Regions from separate parts of the Streptomyces sp. NPDC003077 genome, predicted to be linked through region 1. Evidence: riboswitches for the same ligand, from Rfam matches in the RefSeq annotation. Region 1 holds a riboswitch; the other holds the start of a gene.
What was found. A riboswitch is a leader RNA that binds a small molecule or an ion and turns the genes downstream of it on or off. The one in region 1 is predicted to bind cobalamin.

Region 2: it holds a riboswitch for cobalamin, as region 1 does, so the genes downstream of both, ABZX96_RS14070 (cobalamin biosynthesis protein) here and metE (5-methyltetrahydropteroyltriglutamate--homocysteine S-methyltransferase) in region 1, are expected to answer to the same signal.

The regions. Positions count from the first base shown of each region.
Region 1 is NZ_JBEXNM010000027.1:41,823-45,513, forward strand. It holds gene tsaD (tRNA (adenosine(37)-N6)-threonylcarbamoyltransferase complex transferase subunit TsaD) at 141-1,220, opposite strand; cobalamin riboswitch at 1,456-1,662, shown strand; gene metE (5-methyltetrahydropteroyltriglutamate--homocysteine S-methyltransferase) at 1,857-3,691, shown strand, end outside.
Region 2 is NZ_JBEXNM010000016.1:74,005-77,695, reverse strand. It holds gene ABZX96_RS14080 (caspase family protein) at 1-820, opposite strand, end outside; gene ABZX96_RS14075 (hypothetical protein) at 827-1,411, opposite strand; cobalamin riboswitch at 1,616-1,765, shown strand; gene ABZX96_RS14070 (cobalamin biosynthesis protein) at 1,897-2,880, shown strand; gene ABZX96_RS14065 (cobyric acid synthase) at 3,093-3,691, shown strand, end outside.

The DNA.
Region 1 (3,691 bases):
TCGTCAGCGACACACCCCCCGAGGCTGACGGCCTCCCCTCCCAAAACACGTCAGGCGCCCATCCCGGAGGCCCCAGCCCCGCCGCAGAAACTCGTCAGCAACCACCCACACCCCACCCCCGCCCCCCGCCCAGCCGCACGTCAGGCGGCGGCCGCCCGCCCCGCCCCCGCCACCACCGGATGCAGCGCCGCGTACTCCAGCGGCGTCGAAGGATCGATCGACACGTCCAGCGGCGCGGGCTCCGCACCGGCCCGCACCAGAAGGTCGCCAACAGCGGCGATCATCGCGCCGTTGTCCGTGCACAGCTTCAGTGGCGGCACCCGCAGGGTGATCCCGGCCGCCGCGCACCGTTCCTCGGCCAGCGCGCGCACCCGGGAGTTCGCGGCCACGCCGCCCACCACGACGAGGGTGCCGACGCCGTGCGCGGCGCAGGCGGCGACGGCCTTGCGGGTCAGCACGTCGGCGACGGCCTCCTGGAGCGAGGCGGCGCCGTCCGCCACCGGCAGGTCCGTGCCCGTGGCCCGGTGGCGCTCGGCCCAGCGGGCGGCGGCCGTCTTCAGGCCGGAGAAGGAGAACGCGTACGGGTCGTCGCGCGGCCCGGTCAGCGGCCGGGGGAACGCCACGGCGCGCGGGTCGCCGTCCCGGGCCGCGCGATCGACGGCCGGACCGCCCGGGTACGGCAGCCCGAAGACCCGCGCGACCTTGTCGAAGCACTCGCCGGCCGCGTCGTCCAGCGTGTCCCCGAGGTGCACGATCGGATCCCGGACGAGATCCCGTACGAGCAGCAGCGACGTGTGCCCGCCGGAGACGATCAGCACCACGCAGGGGTTGGGCAGCGGGCCGTGCTCCAGCGTGTCGGCCGCGACGTGCCCGGCCAGGTGGTGCACCCCGTACAGCGGCACGCCCAGCCCATAAGCCAGCGCCTTCGCGCCCGCGAGCCCCACCTGGAGCGCGCCCGAGAGGCCGGGGCCGGTCGTCACGGCCACCGCGTCGACGTCCGACATCCGTAGCCCGGCGTCGTCCAGCGCCTCCCGGACGACCGGGTTCAGCGCGTGCACGTGGGCGCGCGCCGCGATCTCCGGGACGACGCCGCCGAACCGCACGTGCTCGTCCATGCTCGACGCCACCGCGTGCCCCAGCAGCCGACCACCGCTGACCAGGCCGGCTCCCGTCTCGTCGCAGGACGACTCGATCCCCAGCACGATCCGCTGAGCTGCCATGAGGGCCTTCCTTGTGGTGCCGGTGATCTATTGCCCCGTAATTCTAATTGCAAGCTATGCGCAATAAGGGTGCGGGTGGCAAGGACCTCCCGCATCCCGCCTCACCCGGCGCCCGTGACTCACATCACACCCCAACCCCCGACCCGGCACGCGAACACCCGTGCCCCCGGACTCCCGCACCGCCTACGCTGGCCGACGTAGCTGGTTCGCCCTGCCCGCCAGGCAGGCGCGTCGCAAGAGGGAACCCGGTGCGAATCCGGGACTGCCCCGCAGCGGTGAGCGGGAACGACCGCCGTCATACGCACTGGACCCGGTGACGGGCCCGGGAAGCGACGGCCAGTAGGTGTCCTCCATGGGCCTCCATGAGCCTTTACGAGCCTCCATGGGCCTTTACGGGTCTTCATGGGTCTCCACGAGGACGCGCCCGCGAGTCCGAAGACCTGCCCGCTGCCCGCGTGCGACGGATCGCACGCGGAGCCCGGACGACCTTCGAGGGCGGGTCGGAGCGGCGTACCCAGCGGACGAGCGCACGCGGCCGGTGACGGCGGGCGGCGCGGCCCGTGCCGTGGTGCACCCTTCGCGCGTCCCCACCGGTCTCCGGGCCGCACGGCACGCACGCTCGCGAAGGAGAGTTCCGTGATCAGCAAGTCCGCGGCAGCACGGGCCACCGTGTACGGCTACCCCCGGCAGGGCCCGAACCGGGAGCTGAAGAAGGCCATCGAGGGCTACTGGAAGGGCCGCGTCGGCGCGGACGCCCTCCAGGACACCGCCGCCGCCCTCCGCCGGGACACCTGGCGGACGCTGGCCGAGGCCGGCGTCCACGACGTCCCGACCGGCGATTTCTCCCTCTACGACCACGTACTGGACACCACCGTCATGGTCGGGGCGATTCCCGACCGGCACCGGGCCGCCGTCGCGGCGAACAGGCTGGACGGCTACTTCGCGATGGCGCGCGGCACGGCGGACGCGGCGCCGCTGGAGATGACCAAGTGGTTCGACACCAACTACCACTACCTGGTCCCCGAACTCGGCCCGGACACCGTCTTCACCGCCGACCCCACCCGGCAGGCGGGGGAGCTGAGGGAGGCCCTGGCCCTCGGCCTTTCCGCCCGCCCCGTGCTCGTCGGCCCGGTCACCTACCTCCTGCTTGCCAAGCCCGCCCCCGGCGCCGACCCCGGTTTCCAGCCGCTGACCCTCCTGGACCGGTTGCTCCCGGTGTACGCCGAGGTCCTCGCCGACCTGCGCGCGGCGGGCGCCGAGTGGGTGCAACTGGACGAACCCGCCCTCGTCCAGGACCGCACCCCGGCCGAACTGAACGCCGCCGCCCGCGCCTACCGCGACCTCGGCACCCTCACCGACCGGCCCCAACTCCTCGTGGCGTCCTACTTCGACCGACTCGGCGAGGCGCTGCCGGTACTGGCCAAATCCCCGGTCGACGGGCTCGCGCTGGACTTCACCGGACCCGCCGCCGCGAACCTCGACGACCTGGCGGCGGCCGGCGGCCTGCCCGGAAAACGCCTGGTCGCGGGCGTCGTCGACGGCCGCAACGTCTGGATCAACGACCTGGCGGCCTCCCTGACCACCCTCGGCACACTCCTCGGCCTCGCCGACCGGGTGGACGTGGCGGCCTCCTGCTCGCTGCTGCACGTCCCGCTCGACGCCACGGCCGAACGGGACGTGGACCCGCAGATCGCCCGCTGGCTCGCCTTCGCCCGCCAGAAGACCACCGAGATCGTCACCCTGGCCCGCGGCCTGACCCACGGCACCGGCGCGATCACCGCCGAACTCGCCGCCAACCGCGCCGACCTGGGGTCCCGCGCCGGTTCGGCCATCACCCACGACCCGGCCGTCCGCGCCCGCGCGGCGTCGGTCACCGACGCCCACACCCACCGCTCCCACCCGTACCCCGAACGCGCCGCCGCCCAGCGCGCCCACCTGGGCCTGCCGCTCCTGCCGACCACCACCATCGGCTCGTTCCCGCAAACCACAGCACTGCGCACGGCCCGCGCCGATCTTCGCGCCGGACGGATCGGGGAGGCGGCGTACGAGGAACGCATCGAGGCCGAGATCCGCGAGGTGATCTCCTTCCAGGAGAAGACCGGCCTGGACGTCCTCGTCCACGGCGAGCCCGAACGCGACGACATGGTCCAGTACTTCGCCGAGCGACTGACGGGCTACCTCGCCACCCGGCACGGCTGGGTCCAGTCCTACGGCACCCGCTACGTCCGGCCGCCGATCCTGGCCGGCGACATCTCCCGCCCCGAGCCGATGACGGTCCGCTGGACGCGCTACGCCCAGTCGCTCACCCCGCGCCCGGTCAAGGGCATGCTGACCGGGCCGGTGACGATGCTCGCCTGGTCCTTCGTCCGCGACGACCAGCCGCTCGCCGAGACCGCCCGCCAGGTCGCCCTCGCCCTGCGCGACGAGGTCGCCGACCTGGAGGCGGCGGGCACCTCCGTCATCCAGGTGGA
Region 2 (3,691 bases), on a different contig from region 1:
CGGCCGTCACCAGGGCGAGCAGCAGCCGCATCCGGGGCAGGACGTGCCGCCGGTACCAGCGGCGCAGCCGGACCCGCAGCGGTGTCGGCGGCCGTACCTCGGGGGTGGCGAAGGAGAGGATGACGTCGTCGTCGGTGTTCTGCTTCGCCGACCGGGGCTCCCATTTGTCGCCCATCGGCGTTTCCTCGTCCGCGAGCAGTTCGCGCAGTTCCCGCACGAAGTCCTCGAAGGTGACGAAGGGTTTGCCGGGGATGCCGTCGCGCAGGACGCGCACCATGGCGCGGGTGAAGATCGTGCCGCCGGCCGGTTCCTCGCCGCTGAAGATGCGCCGGTTGGGTTGTGCGGCCATCAGGAGGGACATGGGTTTGCGGCGGGAGTGGAACGCCTCGTCGGCGTTGCCGGAGAAGCAGCACTCCAGGACGACGACGACCCGGTCGGCCCGGGAGTTGTCCAGGTAGGGCAGCACCGTGTCCTGCCAGGAGACGGCCTTGTGGGAGTGCCCCGGCTGCGAGACCCCGACCATCAGCTGGAGATCGCCGCCGTCCAGGCGGACCCGGCCGTGCCCGGAGAAGTGGACGAGCAGCAGGCCGCGCGCCTCGGCGGTGACCTTGTCCAGCGCCTGGTCCAGTTCCCAGGGCTCCCGGGGGCTGCAGACGACGATCTCGTGCGCGGCGAAGAGATCGGTGGCCTGCCGGGTGAGCGCGCTCTTCAGCTCCTCGGCGTTGCCCTCGACAGCCGGGAGCGGGGGCAGCGTCTCGTAGTCGCTGACGCAGATCAGCAGTGCCCGGTTTCTCTTCCCGCGTGCGTCGTACACGGACATCGCGGGTCACTCCTCGCCGGTGCCGCCGCCCTCGTCCGTCCTGCCGTCGGGGTCGCGGCGCCGGCGTGGTGGGTCGTCGGCCGGGCGCTCGTCCCCGGTCCGGCGCGGGCCCCCGCCGTCACCGTCACCGCCGCAGGTCCGGCGCGGGCTCCCGCCGTCGCCGTCGGCGATGGGCCGCAGACCGCCGCCGCTGTCGAGCGTGACGTCCGGCCGCTCGTTCCCCGCGGTCTCCTCCCGGCGCCGCTGCCGCCACTCTCGGAGGGTGATCAACAGGGCCTTGGTGACCTCGGCGGCGGCGGCGCCGGTGATGACCAGGACCAGATCGTCGACGCCGACGGCCATGTCCCGGCGCGTCTCACCGGCTCCGCCTTCCCCTCTACGAGCCGGGGCGTCCGGCCCGTCACCCTCCCCCTTCTCCCCCGTCCCGGCGTCGGACTCCGGGCCCCGGGGGCGGACGTCCCAGGTGTGCTTCCGGTCGTGCAGCCAGGGCTCGCGTTCCAGCCACACCCTGAGCCTCTCGATGTCCTGCTGCGGATCGTGCGTCCCCGTGATCCTGATGCGGAACTCGTGGCGTTCGGTGCTCTCCGGCATCCCGGCCCCCTCCCGACCGCGTCATCGCGTGCCGTGTCCCAGATAGTGACGTGGAAACGACGGCCCGGGCAACCGTCCGTAATGGTCTCCACACCCTCTGGAACACTCCCGTAACCCGCCGCATGCGAAGACTCGTCGCAGGTCACGGGCGAGTTGACGGGCGTTCGCGGGGCGTGGTGGACTGCCAGGGCCATTCGGCGACAGATGAGGAAGTCCGGTGAGAATCCGGCGCGGTCCCGCCACTGTCACCGGGGAGCGCCCCTCCAGGGGAAGGTCACGGTCCGCAGCGCGTACGAGGTGCGTGGGACGGACGGGAAGGCCGGGGGGAGCGCCGATCCGGGAGCCAGGAGACTCACGTCGCCGGTCACGTCGAACCAGGGCGCGGACCCTGAGTGAGGACATACCAGCCATGCCCGGCCGCAGTTCGCGATCTCCCGTACGTGCCGTACCGACGCCCCTCCGAGGCGCGACGGCGGTCTGATCCGATGCGTGCCGAACACGCCACCTACGCGTGCGGCGCGGCCCTCGGCTTCCTCGGCGACCTGATCGCGGGCGATCCCCGGCGCGGCCACCCCGTGGCCGTCTTCGGGCGTGCCGCGGCGGCCGTGGAGCGCGGGCTGTGGCGCGACCACCGGGGCCGCGGGGCGGTGCACACCCTCGTGTGCGCGGGTACCGCCGCGGCCGGCGCCGCGCTGCTCGTCCGCGTGACGCGCGCCTGTCCCCCCGCCTCCGTCGCACTGACCGCCGCCGCCACCTGGACGGTGCTGGGCGGCACGTCCCTGGGCCGCGAGGCACGGGCCATCGGGCGCGCGCTGGAGGCCGGCGACCTGGAGGCGGCCCGGCGGCGGCTGCCGCACCTGTGCGGGCGCGACCCGCAGGCGCTGGACGGCCCCGAGATGGCGCGCGCCGTGGTGGAGTCCGTGGCCGAGAACACCTCCGACGCGGTGGTCGGCGCCCTCGTGTGGGGCGCGGTGGCCGGCGTGCCGGGGCTGGTGGGCTTCCGCGCGGTGAACACGCTGGACGCGATGGTGGGCCACAAGTCGCCGAAGTACCGGCGCTTCGGGTGGGCCTCGGCCCGTCTGGACGACGTCGCCGGGTGGCCGGGCTCCCGGCTCACGGCGGCGCTGGCGGTGCTCGCCGGGGACGACCGGGCGGGCGCGTGGCGCGCCTGGCGGCGGGACGGTTCCCGGCACCCGAGCCCGAACGCGGGCCCGGTGGAGGCGTCGTTCGCGGGCGCGCTGGGCGTCCGGCTGGGCGGCACGCTCGCGTACGGCGGACGGGTGGAGCACCGGCCGGTGCTCAACGGGGACGCCGGGCGGCCGGTGGAGGTGACCGACATCGCGCGGGCGGCGCGGCTGTCGCGCCGGGTGGGCGCGCTCGCGCTGGCGGCGACGGTCGGGGCGCGGCTGGTGGCCGGGGCGGTCGTGCGGAAGCGGTCCGGACGGCCGCGCTCCGGGGGCGCGCGGTGAACTCCGTACGCTCCGGAGCGGGCGGCGGGGAGCCGACAGTGACGAAGAGCGCGGCACACGATGAGGAGAGCGCTGTGGAGAGCCCGGCGAACGGACGGCACGGCGCGGCGCGCCCGGTGGGGAGCCCGGTGAGCGAACGGCACGACGCCCCGCACCACGCGAAGAGCCCCGCGAACGGACGGCACGGCGCGGCGCGCCCGGTGGAGAGCCCGATGAGCGGACGGCGCGGCGTGGCGCGCGACGGCGTGGGCGGCGGGCTGCTGGTCGCCGGGACCACGTCGGACGCGGGCAAGAGCGTGGTCACGGCGGGCATCTGCCGGTGGCTGGCGCGCCAGGGCGTCCGGGTGGCGCCCTTCAAGGCGCAGAACATGTCCCTGAACTCCTACGTCACCCGCGACGGCGCCGAGATAGGCCGCGCGCAGGCGATGCAGGCCGCGGCGGCCCGGGTCGAGCCGACCGCGCTGATGAACCCGGTGCTGCTCAAGCCCGGCAGCGACCGCACGAGCCAGGTCGTGCTGCTCGGCAAGCCGGTGGGCGAGATGAGCGCGCGCGGCTACTTCGGCAGGCCGGGCGGCGGCCCCGGGGGAGCGACCCCGTACGCGAGCCGCCGCGAAGAACTGCTGGGCACCGTCACCGAGTGCCTGGCCGAGCTGCGGCGCACGCACGACGTGGTGATCTGCGAGGGCGCGGGCAGCCCCGCCGAGATCAACCTGCGCCGCACCGACATCGTGAACATGGGGATCGCGCGGGCCGGGCGGCTGCCCGTCGTGGTGGTCGGCGACATCGACCGGGGCGGCGTCTTCGCGTCCTT